DNA from 3 places in the Kribbella sp. NPDC000426 genome. Region 1 is predicted to be linked to each of the others. Evidence: riboswitches for the same ligand, from Rfam matches in the RefSeq annotation. Region 1 holds a riboswitch; each other region holds the start of a gene.
What was found. Region 1 has a riboswitch for ZMP and ZTP ahead of ABT313_RS23255 (glycine hydroxymethyltransferase). Riboswitches for the same ligand answer to the same signal wherever they lie in the genome.

Region 1 (7,430 bases):
ATGCTCCGGCGCATCCCGGGTGTGCAGCAGCTGTCACCTGTCGCGTATCAGTCCGGCTGGATCGCCCGGCGTACCCCATTCGTACCGGTGGCCGACACGAACGGGCTTGCGGTGATCGCCGTCTCGGCGGACCTGACCGCCACCCTCGACCTGCACGTGACGCATGGCGCCTTCCTCGACGCGGCCACCAGCCGCTACCCGGCCGTCGTACTCGGCTCCGGCGCGGCCCGAGCGCTCGGAATGAGCACGGCCGGACCGAACCGGCTGGTCACGCTGAGTACGGCGGATGGGCGCCGTACTGTCGTCGCGACCGTTCTCGGCATCCTGGCCGACGCACCGCTCGCGCCGGAACTCGACAGCGCCGTGCTGATCGGTGACCGCGCCGCACACACCAGGCTCGACGCTGGCGGCGGCCCGAGCCGCATCTACCTGCGTGCCGATCCGGACAAGGTCGGGCCGGTGCATGCGCTGCTCGCGGCGACCACCTCGCCCGAGGACCCCGGTGCCGTGCAGGTCGGCCGCCCGTCCGACCTCCTGGCCGCTCGCCTCACGGCACAGAACGCCTTGAACGATCTCGCCTTCGGTCTCGGCGCGGTGGCTCTACTCGTCGGTGGTGTCGGGGTGGCGAACGCCATGGTGGTGTCGGTGCTCGAGCGGCGATCGGAGATCGGTCTGCGCCGCGCGCTGGGCGCCGGCCGGGGCTTCGTAGGCGGTCTGATCCTGATCGAGTCCACGCTGCTCTGCCTGTCCGGAGCACTGGCAGGAGGCATCGCCGGGCTGGCGGTCACGTGGGTCGCCGCGATGAGCCAGGCCGTCGCCGTACAGGTCCCGCTGCTGCCAGTGGGACTCGGACTGGCAGCCTCTGTGCTGGTCGGGCTGATCGCAGGCCTGTACCCGGCGCTGCGAGCGGCCCAACTGGCTCCGGCGGCGGCTCTGCGGATCGCAGGTTGACCCGTGTACCGCGCACACCAGGGGTGCCCGCACACGCTAGGGTGAGGGCGTCGCGACTGGCGCGCTGAAGGTGGAGAACCACCGGGGAGCGAAACCCGTCGGCACCGTGCGCCTGGGTGCCTTCGACCCACTGCAACCGCAGGAGAGACAACGATGACTCAACCCTTCGATGCGGCCGCGGCGTCGGCCGCGTACAACAACGCGCTGCAGGTGATTGCCGCGGTCGAACCGACGATCGCCGGCGCGATCAAGGCCGAGCTGGCCGACCAGCGGTCCTCGCTGAAGCTGATCGCGAGCGAGAACTACGCCTCCCCCGCCACGCTCCTCACGATGGGCAACTGGCTCTCGGACAAGTACGCCGAGGGCACGATCGGGCACCGCTTCTACGCCGGCTGCCAGAACGTCGACACGGTCGAGCAGACCGCCGCGGACCACGCGCGGGCGCTGTTCGACGCGCCGCACGCGTACGTCCAGCCGCACTCCGGCATCGACGCGAACCTGGTCGCCTTCTGGGCGATCCTCGCGCAGCGGATCGAGTCCCCGGCGCTCGCCGAGGCCGGCGCGAAGCACGTCAACGACCTGTCCGAGGACGACTGGACCAAGCTCCGCAAGGCGCTCGGCGACCAGAAGATGCTCGGTATGTCGCTGGACGCCGGCGGTCACCTGACCCACGGCTTCCGGCCGAACATTTCCGGCAAGATGTTCAACCAGCATTCCTACGGCACCGACCCGGAGACCGGCCTGCTCGACTACGACGAGGTCGCCCGCAAGGCGCGTGAGTTCAAGCCGCTGATCCTGATCGCCGGCTACTCGGCGTACCCGCGCAAGGTGAACTTCGCCAAGATGCGCGAGATCGCCGACGAGGTCGGCGCGACGCTGATGGTCGACATGGCGCACTTCGCCGGCCTGGTCGCGGGCAAGGTCTTCACCGGCGACTTCGATCCGGTCCCGCACGCCCACGTCACCACGACCACGACCCACAAGTCGCTGCGCGGTCCGCGCGGCGGCATGGTGCTGTGCCAGCCGGAGTACGCCGAGTCCGTCGACCGCGGCTGCCCGATGGTGCTGGGCGGGCCGCTCAGCCAGACGATGGCCGCGAAGGCCGTCGCGCTGGCCGAGGCACGTCAGCCGTCGTTCCAGGAGTACGCGCAGGCGGTCGCGGACAACGCCGTCGTCCTGGCCGAGGGCCTGATGAAGCGCGGCGTGAAGCTCGTGACGGACGGCACCGAGAACCACCTGGTGCTGCTCGACGTCTCGTCGTACGGCATCACCGGCCGGCAGGCCGAGTCCGCGCTGCTCGACGCGGGCATCGTCACCAACCGCAACGCCGTACCGCGCGACCCGAACGGCGCCTGGTACACCTCGGGCGTCCGGATCGGTACGCCGGCCCTCACCACGCGCGGGTTCGGCGCCGACGAGTTCGACCGGGTCGCCGAGCTGATCGTGGACGTGCTGTCCGCGACCACCCCGACGACCACGTCCGCGGGCGCCCCCTCGAAGGCGAAGTACGTCCTCGCCGACGGCGTCGCCGACAAGACCCGCGCCGCCTCGGCCGAGATCCTCGACAAGCACCCGCTGTACCCGGGCCTCGAGCTCAACTGATCACCGGCTGCCCGTCCTCCCGGGGGCGGGCAGCCTGCTTCTTCGGCATCAGTACTGCGGCGAGCACGGCACCGGCGATCGCGATGCCGGTCGACACCCACATCGTGGTGTTCAGGCTGGTCATGAAGGCGTCGCGGACGTTGGCGAGCAGGTCCGGGGAGCCGGCCTGGGCGGCGACGGCGAGTCCGCCGCCCAGGCTCTTCTCGGCCGCTTCAGCGACCTGCGCGGGCAGGCCGGTGGTGTCGATGTTGTGGCGGTAGACGGAGTTGAGAACGGTCCCGAGTACGGCGACGCCGACCGTGCCGCCGACCTGACGGAACGCCTGCAGCAGTCCTGATCCCGTCCCGGCCCGCTCCGGATCGAGTACGCCGAGCGCCGCGTTCATTGCCTGCGGCATCGAACACCCGAGCCCGAAGCCGACCACCACGAACCAGATCGCCGTGTACCCGTACCCGGTGCCGAGATCGGTGAAGGCGCCGAGCGCGAACCCGGCCGCCATCACCACGAACCCGGTCATCACCACCAGCCGGGTGCCGACCTTCGACTCGACCGGAGACGCCAGCTTCGCGCCGATCGTCATCCCGCCGATGAACGGCAGCAGCTTCAGTCCGGTGTGCAACGCATCCGATCCGTTGATGCCCTGGAAGTACTGCGGCATCGTGAACAGCAACCCGAAGATCGCGAACACCGACACCGTCAGCAGTACGGCGCCGCCGGTGAACACCCGCTCGCCGAACAGCCGGAGCTCGATCAACGGCTCACGGTTACGCCGCTGCCAGACGAGGAACCCGGCGATCAGTACGACGGCCAGCCCGAGGAACACGATCGTGACGGCGTCGGACCAGGACGATTCGCCGGCTTTGGTCACGCCGTACACGAGGGCCGCGAGACCGGTGCTCGACAGCACGATGCCGAGCCAGTCGATCGCCGGCCGGTTCGAGCTGCGTGTCTCCGGGACGAGCAGCGTGACCGCGAGCGCCGCGACGAAGGCGATCGGCACGTTCATCAGGAAGATCCACTGCCAGCCGGCGTGATCGAGCAGCAGGCCGCCGACGATCGGGCCGAGCGGCATACCGATGCTGTTGGCAACGACGAAGAACCCGATCGCCTTCTTCCGGTCCTCCTCGGTGCGGAACAGCACGGTGATCAGCGACAGCGCGACCGGGACGATCATCGCCGCCCCGATCCCGAGGAACGCGCGGGCCGCGATCAGCTGGCCGGCCGAGTCGGACAGCGCACAGGCCAGCGACGCCAGGCCGAACAAGGTGAGCGCGATCGCGATGATCTTGCGCCGCCCGTACCGGTCACCGAGCAGACCGGCCGGCAGCAGGAGCGCCGCGAGGACGAGGTTGTAGCTGTTCGCCATCCATTGCAGCTGGCTGGTCGACGCGTCCAGGTCCTTCGCGAGCGTCGGCAGCGCGACATTGAGCACGGTCGTGTCGAGGCCGAGCACGAGGACGGCGAGACACAAAGCGATGAGTACGCCGAAGCGGCGGCCGCCGGTAAGCGTCGGCGCCCCGGTGTCGATGGTCGAGGTCATGGATTCAAATTATCAGAATTTTGTGATAGTTGCGATAGATCAGATTACTGTAAGCTTCAACCATGGCGGAGGAACCGAGCCCGGAGGCCGTGAGTCAGTTCGTCGAGCGGTTCGCGGGCGTGCTGGCGAACAGCGGCGTACCGACGATGTCGGCCCGGGTGATGGGCGCGATGCTGGTCAGTCCGACCGGCACGATGACGGCGGCCGAGCTGGCCGAGTCGTTGAAGATCAGCCAGCCGGCGGTGTCCGGCGCCGTCCGGCAGTTGTTGCAGGTGTCGTTCATCTCGCGCGAGCGGCTGCCCGGGTCGCGCAAGGACCATTACCGGATCCGGGAGGATGTCTTCGCCGCGATCCTCGAGCGCCGCAACCTCGCACTGAGCGAATGGGAGGCGACCAGCCGCTCCGGCGCCGGCCTCTTCCCCGCCGACTCCCCTGTCGCCCGCCGACTGACCGAGGCCGCGGACTTCTTCGCGTTCATCCACACCGACATGGAACAGATGATCAAGAACTGGCGCGCGGACCATCCCGGATGAGCCGGCACCTCGTCGGTACCGCGTGGCTGGACAGCGACGAGCGAACCCGCTGGGAGACGCGCATCATGCGCCGCCGCGTCCCGCTGTACCGGGTGGGAATCGCCGCGCTACGTGCACTCAACACACTGACCGGCGGCGCGGACCGCCCGTCGCTGAAGGTCACCCAGTGGGGGCGGATCGGGCCGCACGGCGAGACGTTCGTGATGGACAAGCTCGAGACGATGACCGGGCGGACCGATCATCCCGTCACGTCACGGTCCGAACTGCGGGCGCGGACCTCGTTCGCAGCCAGGCTGGCGCGGGCGATCTCGGCGGACGAGTGGCCGCAGATCATCGCGGAGTACGAACGACGCCGGCGGGGCGAGCGTCCGCAGTACCGGTACGTCGGGCATCGGCCGCTCAACGCCGAGTCGCACGCGCTGATGGACGAAGCGTGGGTGCGGGGTGAGCTGCCGACGGATCAGTTCCGGGCCTGGAACGTGCTGAAGTTCGAGGACGAGGGCGCCTTCTACAGCGAGTTCTTCACCGACGGAGATGCGCGGGGGTACGCCGATGGCGAGACGAACGCCGGCTTCCGGCTGGGCCGGATCATGTTCGACGTCAGCTGGCGCGAGAAGGCGTCGCTCGCCGGCGAGCAACACGTCCTCCGCCGCAGCCGAATCCTCCGCGCGAAGGAGCTCGTCAAGTTCTTCCGCACCGAGCTCAACGAGGCCCTGCGGCCACCGGCCCCGGCCGCCGCGCCGACGACCGCCGTACGCGAGGAGGTCTATACGCCGCCGGTCGTCGCCGCGATGTCCGACTTCACCAAGCCGGAGCCGCTGCGCTCCCCGACAGCCCGCGGCGAAACCAGGCCGGACCGCAAGCAGGCCTCGGCTGTCGACCTCGCCAGCACCGTGGCGAAGGCGCTCTCGCCGCCAGGTGCCGACGTCTCGGCGAAGGCTCACCCGCTGGTCAGCGGACCGGCGGCAGAGGCAGGTCGACCAGAAGTAGGCGAGCCACCGCGAGTGCAACCTCGTCCGCCCCGTGCGGCGCAACAACCTGCGCGCCCACCGGTAGTCCCTCCGACCTTCCGACCGGGACACTCACCGCGGGATGGCCGGTCACGTTGAACACCCAGCACGGATCGCCGGTCACGATGCTCTCCTCGTGCTGATCGTAGCCGTGGGCAACAGTCAGCGTTGTCGGCGTGACCAGCGCATCCACCTCGCTGAACAGATCGGCGAGCGCCGTGTTGTTGAAGTCCCGCACCGCTCGCGCCCGCCGCGCCGCCGCCTCCTCCGCCCCACGACCGTTGTCGAGATCGGACAACGCCGCCCACGCCTCCTCAGTCGGCGCCAACTCCAACGGCACGTCGACGACCTCCACTGCAGCCGCCGCCAGCCGCTGCCGCACGACCCGATCGACCGCCCCCTCAGCCGGACACACCCCGAGCGTCGACCGATAAGCCACCCGCCAGCGTCTTTGTGCGCCCACCAACCACAACGCGCGGTCAGTTGTGGTTGACGGGTGCTCAAAGTCATCGAGGCCGTGCGGCGGCCACGGTGGGAGGGCCGTGGGGTCCAGGCGGTGGGGTCCGCTGGCGATGCTGGTGGCGAGGACGACGTCGTCGAGGTCGGCGCCGATCACGCCGGCCGTCGTAAGGCCCCCGAGTGGACGTCCGCCGGGGCGCGGGATCCGGCCGTAGGTGCCCTTGAAGCCGATGACGCCGGAGAACGAGGCCGGGATGCGGAGCGAACCACCGCTGTCGCCACCCGTTGCCAGGGGTACGACGCCCGCCGCGACAGCCGCCGCGCCGCCCGCGGTCGAGCCCCCGGGTGACCGCGAGAGGTCCCACGGATTGCGCGTGTAGTCGACGCCGTTCCAGCCGAAGGTCAAGGATTGAGCGCCGGGCCGGGCGCGGGTCGACCATCCGATCGGGACAGCCCCGGCGGCAACCAGTCGGGCGATGATCGGCGCGTCCGGCGGCGTACGCGACTTGATCAGGAACGGTACGCCGGCGAGCGGCCCGTCCGGCGGCAACCGCATCGCAGCCGCCCGCGCGCCGGCAGCATCCAGCTCGTCCAGGAAGTGCAGCACCGGATCCAGCCGCTCAGCCGCCGCGATGGCCTCGTCGACGACGTCCACCGCGCTCAGAGCCCTGGACCGAACTGCACGCGCGATCTCGACCGCGGTTCGCCGACGGGTCATTTGGCCAGGAGGGTGTACGCGAAGGGAAGACGCCGGTCCAGCCAGTCGACGGTGATGCGGATCGAGGAGTTCGAGATCATCACCAGTTCGTCGGCGGTGCGCCATTCGAGGGTGCGGGACCTGGCGGGCTGGTCGCCGCCTTCGTCGCCGATGCCGGTGAGGCCGTCGAGTACGCCGGCGATCAGGCGGGTCGCGGCCTTGGCGGCCAGGCGCCCGGGGCTGCCTGACAGCCATTCGGTGCGGCCGACGATCTCGGGGTGGCCCGGCTGGTTGATCCGCCAGTTGGGGCGCACGAGACGCCGGTTCGAAGGCAGGCGGGTGATAGCGCCGATTTCACGGTCGCCGTCGTGCACTGCCCAGGAGTGCTCGCCGGTCGCCTCGACGCGGCACAGCAGCCGGGTCAGGTCGGCGTCGAGGTACAGCGAGCGGTCGGCACCGACGTACGCGTAGGGCTCGAGGACGCGGTCGTCGTTCGGGCCCTGAACGGCGCGGATCGCGTTGGGGCCGAACTCGATGCGGTTCTGGGTCCGGGTGGCCGGGCGGGAGATGTTGCCGAGGGTGAACTCCTCGACGTCTTCCCAGCCGGCCACCCGCGTGAGTTTACGTCAGCGCGTAGA
Region 2 (7,430 bases), on a different contig from region 1:
CGCTGGTCGGGATCGACGAGAACGTGCCGATCCCGTCGTTCGTGCCGATGCTGATGTTCGCGATCGTGTTCGGATTGTCGATGGACTACGAGGTGTTCCTGCTGTCCCGGGTGCACGAGGCGTGGATCGCGACGAAGGACAGTCATCGCGCGGTGGCGATCGGGATCGGCGCGACGGCCCGGGTGATCACCACCGCGGCCGCGATCATGATCGTGGTCTTCCTGAGCTTCGTGCTGGACGACGACCCGACGGTGAAGATGCTGGCCGTCGGGATGGCGGTCGCCGTGCTGATCGACGCCAGCGTGGTCCGGATGATCCTGGTGCCGTCGGTGATGACGCTGCTCGGCGACCGGGCCTGGTGGCTGCCGCGCTGGCTCGACCGGATCGTTCCCGACATCCAGCTCGAGGGCGGCCCGCCGCCCGCCCCGCAAGAACCGCCGGAGCCGGAACGCGAGAAGATCGACGTCACCGGCTGACAGCGGCTGACACCGGCTGACACCGCCGGAAAAGAAAAGACTGCAGTTTGCTGGTGGGTTTGGTTAGCGTCGGGCGTTATGAGCAACGTCCTCCTGCTGACCGGCCCGCCGGGCTCCGGCAAGACCACCGTCGCCCGGCTCGTGGCGACCGATGCGCCGCGGCCGACGGTCCATGTGACGACCGACGAGTTCTACCGCGCGATCCGCACCGGCTTCGTCGCACCCTGGCTGGCCGAGGCGCAGCACCAGAACGAAGTGGTCATGGACGTGATCGTCGCCGCCGTGGGTGCCTACGCCGACGGCGGGTACGACGTGGTGGTGGACGGCGTCATCGGCCCGTGGTTCCTCGCCCCGTTCCGCGCGGTCGCGGGGGACTGGCGGATGTCGTACGTCGTCCTGCGGCCGGATCTGCACACCACGCTGCGGCGAGGTCAGGCACGGGGCGGGGTGGAGCTGACGGATGTGGATGCGCTCACCGGTATGCACGGGGTGTTCGCGGACCTCGGCGAACTCGAGTCGCACGCGATCGACACCTCGACACTCGATCCCGCCGCCACGGCCGCCGCGGTCCGCAAAGCTGTTGCCTCAGGCGACTACCTGCTCAGTGCCTGAACAGGCGTACTCCGGTTGCCGACCAGGTGATCCCGAGGTCGGCGCAGGCGGCGGCGACCTCGGGTGAGCGGATCGAGCCGCCCGGCTCGGCGATGTGGGTGACGCCGTGGCGATGCGCCTCCTCGACGTTGTCGGTGAAGGGGAGCGCGCCGTCGGACACCATCGAGACACCGGTCAGCGGCTCGTCCGACCGGCGCGACCACCACAGCTGCGCCTTCGCGCCGGCCAGCCGCGTGCAGTCCACCCGGGACTGCTGCCCGGCGCCGATGCCGATCGCCATCCCGTCCTTCACCATCACGACGGTGTTGGATTGGGTGTACCGGGCAACGATCATCCCCAGTAGCAGGTCCTGGGCCGCGTCGTCCGGCACGGAGTCGTCCAGCAGCTCGCGCGTCAACGGCAGCGCGTCCCGCTCCTGCGTCAACCGCAGGCCGTAGATCTCGCGCACCTCCTCGGCCGGCGGCTCGAAGGCAGGATCCGCTTCCAGCACCAGGTACGTCCCGCGCTTCTTCGCGGCCAGGAGCTCGACCACGCCCTCGTCGTACCCGGGCGCGATGATCCCGTCCGACACGACCCGTTTCAACACCGCCGCCAGCTCCGCGTCGACCGGATGCGAGACCGCCACGAAATCGCCGTACGACGACTTCGGATCAGCGTCCCGCGCCCGCGTATAAGCCTCGACCACGCTCCCGCCGAGCGCCGCGCCGGCCGGCGACACATGCTTGTACGACGCAGCCGCCGGCACGCCGAACGTCGCCGCCGCCTTCCGCACCAGCTGCCAACCGGTCAGCGCATCCAGCACATTGATGTACGACGGCTCGCCCGCAACCACCGTGAACGGCGCCCGCTCGACCGGCGCCATCCGGGCCGCCTGGTGTGGATTCATCCCATAACGCACAAGGACCTCCGAGGTCAGTCGGAGGCGCCCAGGCGGACGACGCCTTACTCTTCGCTCCCCGGTGGTACCCCACCCTCGCCAGTCGCGGTACGGCTAGCTTAGTCCCGCCACGCGCCGGTCCAGTCGTACAGCGGGGCCGTGGTGGCGTACTCGCGCAGGTATGCGATGCGCCCCCGGTCGAGCCGCGCGATCGTCGCACCGTCGAACGCACCGGGATCGCCCTTCCACGTGCACTCGAAGTGCCACTCGGCGACCAGCACCTCACCGGTCGCGGCGCGCGACGTGATCTCCCACGTGTCGACGGTGCCGCCCGCACCGAACCAGGCGTCCATCCACTGCGCGACCCGCGGCTTACCGCGGTAGACCGGCCCGTAGCACTCGATCACGACGCAGTCGTCGGTCAGGGTGTCGAGCACGGCCGCGTTGTCGTGCCGTCGCCAGCCGTCGATGTAGGCCTCGAGTAAGTCCACTGGCTCAGCGTAGGTCGGTCACGGTTGGTGGCCCGGAAGTTTGGTGGCGTGGAAGACGAGGAGGCGGGACTCGTCGGTCACCGGTTCCTGGTGCCAGCCGCCGGACACGGTGATGTCTGTGAAGCCGGCCTCGGACAGGTCGGTGCTGATGGCTTCGGGGGAGCGGAAGTGGAGGGTGTTTCGGTAGACGGCGTCGTGGCCGTCGGGGAAGACGTTGTGGGCGTCGAACACGACCCGGCCGTCGGCGACTTCGAGCAGGTCGAGCCACTCGACGAGGTGCCCGACGGGTGTGTCGCGTTCGCCGTACGTCGACTCGCGGGTCCACTGCTCCCACGCGCGCGCCGCGGGGTTGCGGGACTCGAAGCTGATCACGCCGCCTGGGCTTAACGCGCCCGCGAGTGCTGTGAATACCTCGGCCTGGTTGCCGATGTGCATGATCGTGTTGCCGGTGCTGACAACGAGGTCGGCGTCGGCGGTCTGCTCGACGGCGCGGAAGTCCCCTTCGATCCAGGTGATCGCATCGGCGCCCGGCTGCCGGCGCGCGTACCCGAGCATCGTGGGGCTCGGGTCCACGCCGATCACCGCACGGCCGGGCGCGACGAGAGAGCGGGTGAGCAGGCCCGTGCCGCAACCGAAGTCCAGAACTTTGCGAGCACGGGCAGCCAGAGCACGGTAGTAGGCGTGGTCCGCACCGGCGGGGTTGTCGAGGTCGTACAACCCCACCAGTTCTTCGTCGCCGTACGGATCGTCGGTCACCCGCGGAATGCTAAAGACATTGCGGCCGGATCGCACTCGACTATTCCGCGGACACCCAGCCGTAGATGTTGCCGGGGCGGCCGGCGTTCTTCGCGTGTTTCGGGTCGAACGGGCCGAGCTTCTGGACCTGGTCGTGCGAGTTGCCTTCCACCGTGGTGATCTTGCCGTTGCCGGTAGCAACCACCACGCCGGTGTGCAGGCTGGTGCTCGTGTTCTGCGGGCCGGTGCCGTAGAGCACGATGTCGCCGGGCTTCATGCCGGTATTGCCGGAGTGGGCGCGGCCCTTCCGTTGGCCCCAGGTGTAGATATCACCGGTGAAGCCGTAGTTCGGGATGTCGCTCCCGGCCTTGCGCCAGGTCCAGGTGGCGAAGTGCGCGCACCAGGACTCGCAGGCGCCGTACGGATTGCAGTTGCTGCCGGGCGGCGTCTCGCCTTGCCCGACCTCGCCGTTGGCGGCGTTCACGATCTTCGTCCGGGTATCCGCCGCCGTGGCGGTCAGGGGCAGCGAACCCACCAGGGACAGCACAACCGCGGTCAGCAGGAGTCGCAATGTGGGGCGCATCAGCTTGCTCCGTTCGATGGTTGGGACACATTCCCCCAGGCGGCCAGCAACGTCAGTATGTAATTAACTAACAACACAATGCAATCACAGCGTTGTTAAGTTACGAAGGCATAGAGTGAGCCGCATGGTCGATGTGAAGCCCCGCAGCCGGACAGTGACCGACGGACTGGAGGCCACCGCCAGCCGCGGGATGCTCCGCGCGGTCGGGATGGGTGACGACGACTGGGCCAAGCCGCAGGTCGGGGTCGCCTCCAGCTGGAACGAGATCACCCCGTGCAACCTGTCCCTGGACCGGCTCGCCAAGGCCGTCAAGGAAGGCGTCCACGCGGCCGGCGGGTATCCGCTCGAGTTCGGCACGATCAGCGTCTCCGACGGCATCTCGATGGGCCACGTCGGTATGCACTACTCGCTGGTCAGCCGGGAGATCATCGCGGACTCGGTCGAGACCGTGATGGAGGCCGAGCGGCTCGACGGCTCGGTGCTGCTGGCCGGCTGCGACAAGTCGCTGCCCGGCATGCTGATGGCCGCCGCGCGCCTCGACCTGGCGAGCGTGTTCCTGTACGCCGGTTCGATCATGCCAGGCAAGCTCGGCGACAAGGACGTCACGATCATCGACGCGTTCGAGGCGGTCGGCGCCTGCGTTCGCGGCCTGATCACGCGCGACGAGGTCGACGCGGTCGAGCGTGCGATCTGCCCGGGCGAAGGCGCCTGTGGCGGCATGTACACCGCGAACACGATGGCCGCGTCCGCCGAAGCCCTCGGTATGTCGCTGCCGGGCTCAGCTGCTCCGCCGGCTGTCGACCGTCGTCGCGACGGGTATGCGCGCAAGTCCGGAGAGGCCGTTGTCGGCCTGCTGCGCAACGGCATCACCGCCCGCCAGATCCTCACCAAGGAAGCGTTCGAGAACGCGATCGCCGTGGTGATGGCTCTCGGCGGTTCGACCAACGCTGTCCTGCACCTGCTGGCCATCGCCCGGGAGGCGGAGGTCGAGCTGACGCTGGCCGACTTCAACCGGGTCGGCGCCAAGGTCCCGCACCTCGGCGACCTGAAGCCGTTCGGCAGGTACGTCATGACGGATGTGGACCGGGTGGGCGGGATCCCGGTCGTGATGCGGGCGCTGCTCGACGCCGGCCTGCTGCACGGCGACTGCCTGTCCGTGACCGGCAAGACGATGGCGGAGAACCTCGCCGACATCGCCCCGCCGGACATCGACGGCACGATCATCCGCGCGCTCGACAAGCCGATCCACCACACCGGCGGCATCACGATCCTGCACGGCTCACTCGCCCCCGAGGGCGCGGTCGTGAAGAGCGCCGGCTTCGACTCCGACGTGTTCGAAGGGACCGCCCGGGTCTTCGACGGCGAGCGCGCCGCGATGGACGCCGTACCGGATCTCAACCCCGGCGATGTCGTCGTGATCCGGTACGAAGGACCGAAGGGCGGCCCGGGGATGCGCGAGATGCTCGCGGTCACCGGCGCGATCAAGGGCGCGGGTCTCGGCAAGGACGTGCTGCTGCTCACCGACGGCCGCTTCTCCGGCGGTACGACGGGGCTCTGCGTCGGCCACGTCGCGCCCGAGGCCGTCGACGGCGGGCCGATCGCGTTCGTCCGCGACGGTGACCGGATCACCCTGGATGTCGCGAACCGCACCCTCGACCTGCACGTCGACGCCGCGGAACTCGAGCGCCGCAAGGAGGGCTGGACCCCGAACGCCCCGGCGATCACCAAGGGCGTGCTCGGGAAGTACACCCGGCTGGTCCGGTCCGCGTCGGAGGGAGCTGTCTGCATCTAGGGACGGCCGTATCAGGATATGAGACACCGAGGTGCCCAACTTGACCCGGTCGCGGTCCGCGGGCGAATAATGCCTACATGCGATCGATTCTCCTCGTACTTGTGCGGCGCGCCGACTGACGCGACCACCGAGTCGAGCGCGCCCCTTCAGCCAACCCGGCCGAAGGGGTTTTTTGTTGCCAATGCGACTATCCGAGACCCGGAAGCGCAGCGTCGACAGCCACAAGCGAGGATGGATCGGTCGCGAAAAGTACAACCATCGTGACAGGACTGAGGGAAGGCACTCATGAGTGAGCAGCTGACCGGGGCACAGGCTCTGATCCGCGCACTGGAACATGCCGGGGTCGACACCGTCTTCGGCATCCCGGGTGGCGCGATCCTCCCGGCGTACGACCCGATGCTCGACTCGACCCAGATCCGCCACATCCTGGTACGTCACGAGCAGGGCGCCGGCCACGCCGCCCAGGGGTACGCCGCCGCGTCGGGCAAGACCGGCGTGTGTATGGCGACCTCGGGCCCGGGCGCGACCAACCTGGTGACGCCGATCGCCGACGCGTACATGGACTCGGTGCCGATGGTCGCGATCACCGGTCAGGTGGCCGGTGCCGCGATCGGCACGGACGCCTTCCAGGAGGCGGACATCCGCGGCATCACGATGCCGATCACCAAGCACAACTTCCTGGTCACCGACCCGAGCGAGATCGCCACCACGATCGCGGAGGCATTCCACATCGCCTCGACCGGCCGGCCCGGCCCGGTGCTGGTCGACGTGACCAAGGACGCGATGCAGACCACCGGCGTCGACTTCCAGTGGCCGACCGAGCTCGCGCTGCCCGGCTACCGGCCGGTGACCCGCCCGCACCCCAAGCAGGTGCGTGAGGCGGCCCGCCTGATCGCCGCGGCCGAGAAGCCGGTGCTGTACGTCGGAGGCGGCGTGATCCGCGCCCAGGCCAGCGCCGAGCTGAAGGAGCTCGCCGAGCTGCTCGGCATCCCCGTGGTCACCACGCTGATGGCCCGCGGCGCGCTGCCGGACACCCACGAGCTGCACTTCGGGATGCCCGGTATGCACGGCTCGGTGTCCGCGGTCGGCGCACTGCAGCGCTCCGACCTGCTGATCACGCTGGGCGCCCGGTTCGACGACCGGGTGACCGGCAAGCTCGACTCGTTCGCCCCCGAGGCGAAGGTCATCCACGCCGACATCGACCCGGCCGAGATCGGCAAGAACCGCGCCGCCGACGTCCCGATCGTGGGTGACTGCAAGGAGGTCATCACCGACCTGATCGCGGCGCTGCGGACCGAGATCGCGAGCACCGGCCGCACCCCGTCGTACGACGCCTGGCGCGGACAGCTGGAAGCGGTCCGCGCGAAGTACCCGGTGGCGTACGACGAGCCCGAGGACGGCACGCTCTCTCCGCAGTACGTGATCGAGCGGATCGGCAAGATCGCCGGACCGGACGCCGTGTACACCGCAGGCGTCGGCCAGCACCAGATGTGGTCCGCGCACTACCTGCCGTTCGAGAAGCCCCGCCACTGGCTGAACTCCGGCGGCCTCGGCACGATGGGGTACGCCGTACCGGCCGCGATGGGCGCCAAGGTCGCGCGTCCGGACAAGACCGTGTGGGCGATCGACGGCGACGGCTGCTTCCAGATGACCAACCAGGAGCTCGTCACCTGCGCGCTCGAGGGCATCCCGATCAAGGTTGCCGTGATCAACAACCAGTCGCTGGGCATGGTCCGGCAGTGGCAGACGCTGTTCTACGACAAGCGGTACTCGAACACCGACCTGCATTCGGCCCGGATCCCTGACTTCGCCAAGCTGGCCGAGGCGATGGGCGGCGTCGGGCTGCGCTGCTCGGACAAGGACT
Region 3 (7,430 bases), 590 kb from region 1:
ACATCGGTCCCGTCGGCGATCACGAACTGGTGGCCGGGGTCGGTGCTGATCTCCAGGCGCAGCTCCCGGGCCCGCTGCGCGACCGCGGCGGTGTCGTCCAGATCCAGCCCGTGCTCGACCGCGGACCAGGTCACCGCCCGGTACGTCGCCCCGGTGTCGAGGAACCGCAGTCCGAGCCGGGTGGCCACTCCGCGGGCGGTGCTCGATTTACCGGAGCCGCTCGGGCCGTCCACAGCGATGATCATGCCCCGAAGATTACCCGCGCACGGGGACAGAATTAGCGGTGGACCACCCAGCCGCGGTCGGTCAGTACGTCGACCAGCTGGTCCACGGAGGCCGGTTTGACGGCGAGTTCGACCTCACCGACCGGGCGGCCGGGGCTGTGGTCGATGCGCAGGTCCTCGACGTTGGCGCCGGACTCGGCGGCGTCGGCGAACAGCCTGGCCAGCTGACCGGGGCGGTCGGGGATCGTCACCAGGACCGTGACCAGGTCGATGTGCGGCGTACCGTGCTTGCCGGGCACGCGGACCGCGCCGGAGACACCCTGGCCGAGGATCGCGGTCAGCTCCTCGCCGGCCTCTTCCTTGCCCAAGGCAACGAGGAGGCGGTCGAGCTCGCCGCGGATCTGCTCCAGCAGGCCGGTCAGCGCACCCGAGTTCGCGGACACGATCTGGGTCCAGAGCGTGGGGTCGCCGGCCGCGATCCGGGTGACGTCACGAACGCCCTGACCGGACAGCTCGAGGTGTGACGACGGCGCATCGGCCAGCGTCCCGGCAGCCAGCGCAGACATCAGGTGCGGCAGGTGCGACACCCGGGCGACGCCCAGGTCGTGGTCCTCGACCGACATCTCGACGGTACGAGCGCCGGCCGCCTCGGCAAGCCGGCGTACCAGGTCGACGGCGTCGGGATTGCTCGTGTCGTGCGGCGTGATCGCCCAGGTGGCGCCGTCGAACAGGTCCGCACGTCCGGCGAGCGGACCGTTCCGCTCGGAGCCGGCCATCGGGTGACTGCCGACGTACCGGCTGAGGTCGCCGGTGAGCCGGCGGGCGTCGGCGAGCGGCTTGGACTTCACGCTGGCCGCATCCGTCACGACCGCATCGGTCTGCTCAAGCTGCTCGGCCACCACCGCGCCGACGTGGTCCGGCGGTACGGCGACCACGACCAGCTGCGGCTCGATCTGGACCAGGCGCGAGCCCGCACCGATCCGCTCGGCCATCAGGGCGTTGTCCGGGTTCCCGTCGACGAGCTCCACAACCACACCGAGCCGGGCGAGCGCCAGGCCGATCGACGTACCGATCAGGCCGGTGCCGACGATGCGGACCGGGCCGCGGAGCTCGCTCACCGGGCGCTCACTGGGCGCCGGTCAGATCTGGGCGGAGCGCGGTCGCGCCGTGCAGGTAGACGTGCTGGATCTTGTCCCGGGAGCGCGACGACTCGGTGTGCACCATCAACCGGACCACCCGCGGCAGCGCGTGCGGCACCGGGATCTCCTGCATGCACATCAGCGGTACGTCGGTCAGCCCGATCTGCCGCCCGGCGACGGCCGGGAACTCCGAGCGCAGGTCCGACGTGACGGTGAACAGGATGCTGATCAGATCCTCGTTCTCCAGATCGTTCGCCTCCAGGACCGCCTTCACCAGCTCCGCGGACCGCTCGAGCAGGTGCTCGCGCTCGTCCACGTCCAGCTGGGTGGCACCCCGGATCGCCCGTACCGCCACTTGCTCGCCTCCTCGATGATTCGTTGTCCCAACCCTAGGCCAGGGTAGTCAAGGAGTGGACAGCCGTCTCGGATGCTGCTCGGTCGTCAGCTCTCCAGCAACCGCCGGGCGAGCGGGAGCAACCCGGCCGCCCGGACCTGCGCGAGCGGATCCGACAGCTGGCGACGGCGCCGGAACACTCCTGGCGGGTCGCCGTACGCCTGGGAGAACCGGCGCGAGAAGTGGTACGGGTTGCTGTAACCGCAGCCGGAAGCGATCTCCCCGATCGTCGCGTTCGTGCGCTGGAGTGCCGTGGCGGCGCGCGCCAGCCGGACCAGATCCAGCGCGTACGCCGGTCCGCACCCGTACCGCTCCCGGAAGAGCCTGTGCAGGTGTCCGGCGGACAGGTTTGCCGCGGCGGCCAATTCCTGTACCGGGACGATGCGCGGGCCGGTGGCCCACACGGTCGCGACATGGTCGACGACGCGCTGGACGGCCGCCGGCATCTCCGCACGTGGCGGGCCGGTCGGATCGCCGACGAAGACCTCCAGCATCGTCGCCACGAGCCGATCGCTCAGGCCTCGCACCGGCGCGGCCGCAGTCGCGAGCTCCAGCGTGTAGGCGCACAACTCCGCGAGCAGACCGGGTTCGGACATGGCCCGCACAGGCGGCCAGTCCGCGGGATCGCCGAGCTCGCCGAAGTCCTCGATCTGGAAATGCACGTACGCATGCCGCGACCCGCGATCACAGTCCCAGATATAGGCGTCCCGGTTGCCGCGCTTCGCGAGCGCCACCGTTCCGGGCCGCAGCTCGTGCTCGACCGTCGTCTGCAGCACCCCGACGTCGTCGTACACCTCGGTCCGCCAGAGCGCGGAGCCGTGGAGGATCCAGAGGAGTTCGAAGTTCGGCAGCCAGCGCGGTCCGTACGTCGCTCCGGGGGCGTAGTCCGCGAGCTGCACCAGCGAGTTCACGCTGATCACCGGCGGTCGCGATGTCACGAACAGATAGTAAAGCGCTTGTTCGTGACATTGGCCGGTCCTGCGTGCTCTGCGACGGTTGCTGGATGCACTTCACCGAGATCACCGATGAGCTGGTCGAGGCCTTCGACCGGGACGGCTTCGTCGTCCTCGATCAGGCCATCTCGCGCGACGAGGTGACCGAGCTGCACACCGCGGCCGAGCAGCTGTGCCGCACCGTCGGCCGCGCTCCGGCGACCGAGCCCGCTGAGGATGTACTGCGCAGGCACCTGTGCATTCACCATCCGCACAAGGCATCCGACGCTGCCCGGGCGGCACTGCATGCGCCGCGCGTGGTCGAGACCCTGACCGCTGTGATCGGGCCCAACGTCAAGGCGATGCAGTCGATGTTGTTCATCAAGCCCGAAGGCAAGCCCGGGCAGGCCTGGCATCAGGACGAGTTCTTCATCCCGACCAGGGACCGCTCGCTGACCGCCGCGTGGATCGCGCTCGACGACGCCACCGTGGAGAACGGCTGCCTGTGGGTGCTGCCGGGCTCGCACCGCCGTGGTGTCCTCTATCCCGATCGCGAGCAGGACGACCTCCGCTTCGACTGTACGGTCGAAGCGTTCGACTTCCCGTACTCCGACGACGACGCCGTCCCGGTCGAAGTACCGGCCGGATCGGCAGTGATCTTCAACGGGTACCTACTGCACCGATCACTGCCGAACACCGGCCGGCACGGGCTCCGCCGGGCGCTCGCGAACCACTACATGAGCGCCGAGTCGCTGCTCCCCTGGCAGACCGTGCCGGCCGGCGTACACGTCGGCAAGCACGACTACCGCGACATCGTGATGGTCGCCGGGACCGATCCGTACGCCTACAAGGGCATCGACGACGTCGCCCGGCCGCACTCCCGCCCGGACAAGGACGGCGGCTGCGACCGCTAACCCAGCTGCGCCTCGGCGGCGTCGACCGTCTGCTCGAGCAGGAGCGCGATCGTCATCGGCCCGACGCCGCCCGGGACCGGCGTGATCAGGCGAGCCACCTCAGCCGCTTCCCCGAAGTGCACGTCGCCGACGTTGCCCTCGTTGTACCCGGCATCGACCACGACCGCGCCCGGCTTCAGCCAGTCACCGCGGACGAAGTTGGCCTTGCCGACCGCGGCGATCACCACGTCCGCGGTCCGGACCAGCTCGGGCAGGTCCCGGGTCCGCGAGTGCGCGTAGGTCACCGTCGCGTTCGATGCCAGCAGCAACATCCCGGCCGGCTTGCCGAGGATCGGGCTGCGGCCGATCACGACCGCGTGCGCGCCCTCGAGCGGTACGTCGTACGCCGCGAGCAGCCGCATGATCCCGCCGGGTGTGGCCGACCGGAACCCGGGATCACCGAAGGCCATCGCCGCGAACGACAGCATGGTCACACCGTCGACGTCCTTGCCGGGGTCGATCGCCTCGAACGCGGCCCGCTCGTCGATCTGCGCCGGCACCGGGTGCTGCAGCAGGATCCCGTGCACCTCCGGGTCCTCGGACAGCTTCCGGATCTCCGCGACCAGCTCGTCGGTGGTCGTGTCGGCCGACAGGACGACGCTCCGGGACGCGATCCCGGCCTTCTTCGACCGGTTCTGCTTCATCCGCACGTACGTCGCGGACGCCGGGTCGTCGCCCACGAGCACGGTCGCCAGGCACGGCTGCACGCCGTACCGTTCCTGCACCGCGGCAGCACGTTCCGCCGCCTTGGCCACCATCTCGGCGGCGAGGTCGGTCCCGATCATCAACTCGGCAGTCATCTGCGCACTCCTCGTCCTCAAAGGGTGCCCAGGCGCGCGGCGAAAGCCGGATGGCAGACCGTTCCCCGGTGGTCGTCCACCTCAGCGCCAGTCGCGGTCCGCCCTCAGGATACCGGCCCGCCCGCCTCGCGAACGAACCTGTCGGCCACCCCGTCGGCGATCCGGAGCGGCACCTTGCTGTGCGGCAGGCGGACATCGCGGATCTCGTTCGCCTGCGTGATCAGGTGCTCGATCTCGTCCCGGGCCGTCGCGACGTCCGACTCGTTGCCCTCCGCCTGCGCCTCGAACACGCGCAACGCCTGCCGCAGGGCTCCGCCCCAGTAGAACGAGGCGTCCAGCCAGGAGTCGGTCTCGGCCTCGAACTCCGGGTCGATCACGCCGCTGCGGATCTGCGCAGACGCGTTCTCGATCGCTTCGAGGTACGGCTCCAGGTCGGCGATCGCGCCGGCCAGGTCGCCGCCGTCCCAGGTCGCCTTGAAGGCCGCGAGCTTCGAGGCCAGCACCGGCGCATTGGTCAGATGCAGCTTCCCGTCGTACGTCGTGAGGTCCGCGAACACCTCCAGCGCCGCAATCGTGGCCACGTCTCCCCCGGCACGCTCGGCGATCGCGCGACGCCAGGACGCGTCGGCGTCGTAAGTCGCGGGCTTCCAGCCGAACTCGGCGAACGAGTACAGGGCGAGCTTGCTGGCCGCGGCCTGGTTCATCGGGTTCGAGATCACGCCGACGACGTGCTCGGCGAGGCCGGGCTCGCGGCCCGTGTACGGCGCGAGCAGGATCCGGCCATGGGCATAGTCGTTGACCGGGTAGTTGTCCCAGATCAGGATGTCGTGCCCGAACACCGCCTTCGCCGCAGCTGCTTGTGCGGTCGTGATCCGCTCCGGGACGACCGCCGTACCGGTCCAGTGCACGATCACGGCCGGGTCGAGCCGCTCACGCAGCGCCTGCTTGTACGGCGTCTCCTCGACGTCGTAGTACTCGGTCGGGACCATCTGCAGCGGGGCAACATCCTGCTTGGTCGCGATCCATTCGCGCTGGACGCGGTTGCACAGGTCCGCCTGCGCCGCACCGGCCGCGCCGCCGCCCGTGCCGTACTTCGCGGCGTCCTCGTCGGAGTGCCACTTCTCGTACTCGATGTCGTCGAGCGGGACGTTGAACACCCGGACGCCGAGCGCGTACAGCGCCTCGAACTTCGCGATCAGCGCCTGGAAGTCCTCGTCGGAGGTGTACGCGATCGACAGACCGGGCGAGAGCGCGAAGGTGAGGTCGACCTTGTTGCGCCGGGCCCGCTCGATCAGCTCGCCGAGCTCGGCCAGCTTGTCGGCCGGGTACGGGTCGCGCCACTGCTCGCGGTGGTAGACGTCGTCCTTGGGCGCGTACTGATACGTGTTCATCTTGTGCGCGCCGAGGTAGTCCAGGTGGTCGAGGCGGTCCGCGTGCGACCACGGAGTGCCGTAGAAGCCTTCGATCGAGCCGCGGTACGGCAACGTCGGCCAGTCGCGGATCTCGACGCCGTCGAGATGGTTGCCCTGGACAAGCTGGTCGAGAGTCAGCGCCGCGTAGTACGTGCCGCGGGTGTCGACGCCGTCGAGGACGACGCGGTGGTCGCCGACGGCAACGACGTACCCCTCGGCCGGCAGACCGGCGGCGGGCTCGACATCGAGAGCGGTGCCGCCGATGTGGACCGTCACCACGGCCTCGCCGTCGACGATCGTGGTCACGCCGGCCCGGGTCAGGGTTTCGCGGACGATCCGTTCGGCGTCAGGGTCCGTGGTCGGGCCGTGGACCACGCCGACCGTGTCACCGAGGTCGAACCCGTCCGGGCGAGTGCTGGTCTGCTGAGGCTCAGGGGTCACAGCCCCTATCCACTCAGCGCGCAGGCCTGCTCGTCAAGACGCGCGGGTGAGCTTCAGGACCGGGATCGTGCGGATGCCGGCCGTGCGGATCTCGTACTCTCCGAAGCCCGGGTAGCGCCGCGCTTGCTCGGCGTAGATCCGGTTGCGCTCGTCGCCGGTCAGCTCGCCCACAGTCACCTTGTACGTCTCGGTGCCGACCTCGACAACGCTCTCGCCGGCGGCGACCAGGTTGCGGTACCAGTCCGGGTTCGTGGGAGCGCCGCCCTTGCTGGCGAACACGTAGATGACGGCCGGGTCGTTCTCGTCGGCCAGGTACATCGTCGGGGCGATGTACTCCTCGCCGCTCCGGCGGCCGCGGTGGTGCAACAGCACCATCGGCGCGCCTTCGAAGTTGCCGCCGACCCTGCCGTCATTGTCCCGGAACTCGGTGATGATGTCCGCGTTGCTCATATCGGGTACCTCCGCAGTTGGCTCAAAGAAGTCCTGCGTGGTCCAACGCGAGATAGGCCGCATCGATTCCGGTCATCGCACCCGGAGTACGCAGTTCGGCACGGAACGCGTCGACGCTCAGCTCGACCGGGACGCAGTCCTCGGCCTCGTCGAGCTGTTGTTTGCCGTCCGGGCGGCAGCCGCGCGCGATCGCGACGTACTTGCGGAACGTCGAGGACGCGCCGGACCACTGCCAGCCGACGACGTCGAGCGTCTCGCAGGTGTAGCCGGTCTCCTCCTCGAGCTCCCGGGCGCCGGCGACGGCCACCTCCTCGCCGGGCTCCACCAAGCCGCCCGGCAGGTTCGTGACGACGGCGTCCGGGCCGGCCCGGAACATCCGGATCGTGACGATCCGGCCGTCGGGCGTCAGCGGCAGCACGGTGATCCCGGACGTGATACCTGCCTCGGGACCCATCACGTCCCACTCGACCTCGCGGCCGTCGGGCATCCGGTAGCGCCGCAGCCGGACGGTCAAGAAGCGCTTGAAGCCCGGCTCCTCCCCCAGCAGCTGCCACGGAACCGGGTCGCCGGGCCGAGACGACTCAGCCGCCACGTTGTCGGTGACGGCTGAGGTCTCGCGCTGATCCGTCACAGGGGACGGTTGTCGTCGGGATCTTCCGGCGGCGCGATCGGTGCATCATCCGCC

Region 2: it holds a riboswitch for ZMP and ZTP, as region 1 does, so the genes downstream of both, ABT313_RS29895 (5-aminoimidazole-4-carboxamide ribonucleotide transformylase) here and ABT313_RS23255 (glycine hydroxymethyltransferase) in region 1, are expected to answer to the same signal.
Region 3: it holds a riboswitch for ZMP and ZTP, as region 1 does, so the genes downstream of both, ABT313_RS20330 (bifunctional 5,10-methylenetetrahydrofolate dehydrogenase/5,10-methenyltetrahydrofolate cyclohydrolase) here and ABT313_RS23255 (glycine hydroxymethyltransferase) in region 1, are expected to answer to the same signal.

The regions. Positions count from the first base shown of each region.
Region 1 covers NZ_JBEPDK010000004.1:828,031-835,460, forward strand. Annotated here, with positions in the region: gene ABT313_RS23250 (ABC transporter permease) at 1-951, shown strand, start outside; ZMP/ZTP riboswitch at 994-1,076, shown strand; gene ABT313_RS23255 (glycine hydroxymethyltransferase) at 1,105-2,553, shown strand; gene ABT313_RS23260 (DHA2 family efflux MFS transporter permease subunit) at 2,546-4,093, opposite strand; gene ABT313_RS23265 (GbsR/MarR family transcriptional regulator) at 4,156-4,626, shown strand; gene ABT313_RS23270 (amidase) at 5,578-6,813, opposite strand; gene ABT313_RS23275 (hypothetical protein) at 6,810-7,403, opposite strand; gene ABT313_RS23280 (glycoside hydrolase family 9 protein) at 7,414-7,430, opposite strand, start outside.
Region 2 covers NZ_JBEPDK010000006.1:247,338-254,767, reverse strand. Annotated here, with positions in the region: gene ABT313_RS29905 (MMPL family transporter) at 1-476, shown strand, start outside; gene ABT313_RS29900 (phosphotransferase-like protein) at 555-1,088, shown strand; gene ABT313_RS29895 (5-aminoimidazole-4-carboxamide ribonucleotide transformylase) at 1,078-2,004, opposite strand; ZMP/ZTP riboswitch at 2,006-2,082, opposite strand; gene ABT313_RS29890 (nuclear transport factor 2 family protein) at 2,085-2,456, opposite strand; gene ABT313_RS29885 (class I SAM-dependent methyltransferase) at 2,475-3,212, opposite strand; gene ABT313_RS29880 (CHAP domain-containing protein) at 3,253-3,774, opposite strand; gene ilvD (dihydroxy-acid dehydratase) at 3,899-5,566, shown strand; gene ABT313_RS29870 (acetolactate synthase large subunit) at 5,852-7,430, shown strand, end outside.
Region 3 covers NZ_JBEPDK010000004.1:234,290-241,719, reverse strand. Annotated here, with positions in the region: gene cmk ((d)CMP kinase) at 1-245, opposite strand, end outside; gene ABT313_RS20350 (prephenate dehydrogenase) at 278-1,342, opposite strand; gene aroH (chorismate mutase) at 1,350-1,718, opposite strand; gene ABT313_RS20340 (helix-turn-helix domain-containing protein) at 1,805-2,695, opposite strand; gene ABT313_RS20335 (phytanoyl-CoA dioxygenase family protein) at 2,761-3,603, shown strand; gene ABT313_RS20330 (bifunctional 5,10-methylenetetrahydrofolate dehydrogenase/5,10-methenyltetrahydrofolate cyclohydrolase) at 3,600-4,442, opposite strand; ZMP/ZTP riboswitch at 4,462-4,547, opposite strand; gene ABT313_RS20325 (glycoside hydrolase family 84 protein) at 4,547-6,295, opposite strand; gene ABT313_RS20320 (nitroreductase family deazaflavin-dependent oxidoreductase) at 6,329-6,745, opposite strand; gene ABT313_RS20315 (NUDIX hydrolase) at 6,768-7,376, opposite strand; gene prcA (proteasome subunit alpha) at 7,373-7,430, opposite strand, start outside.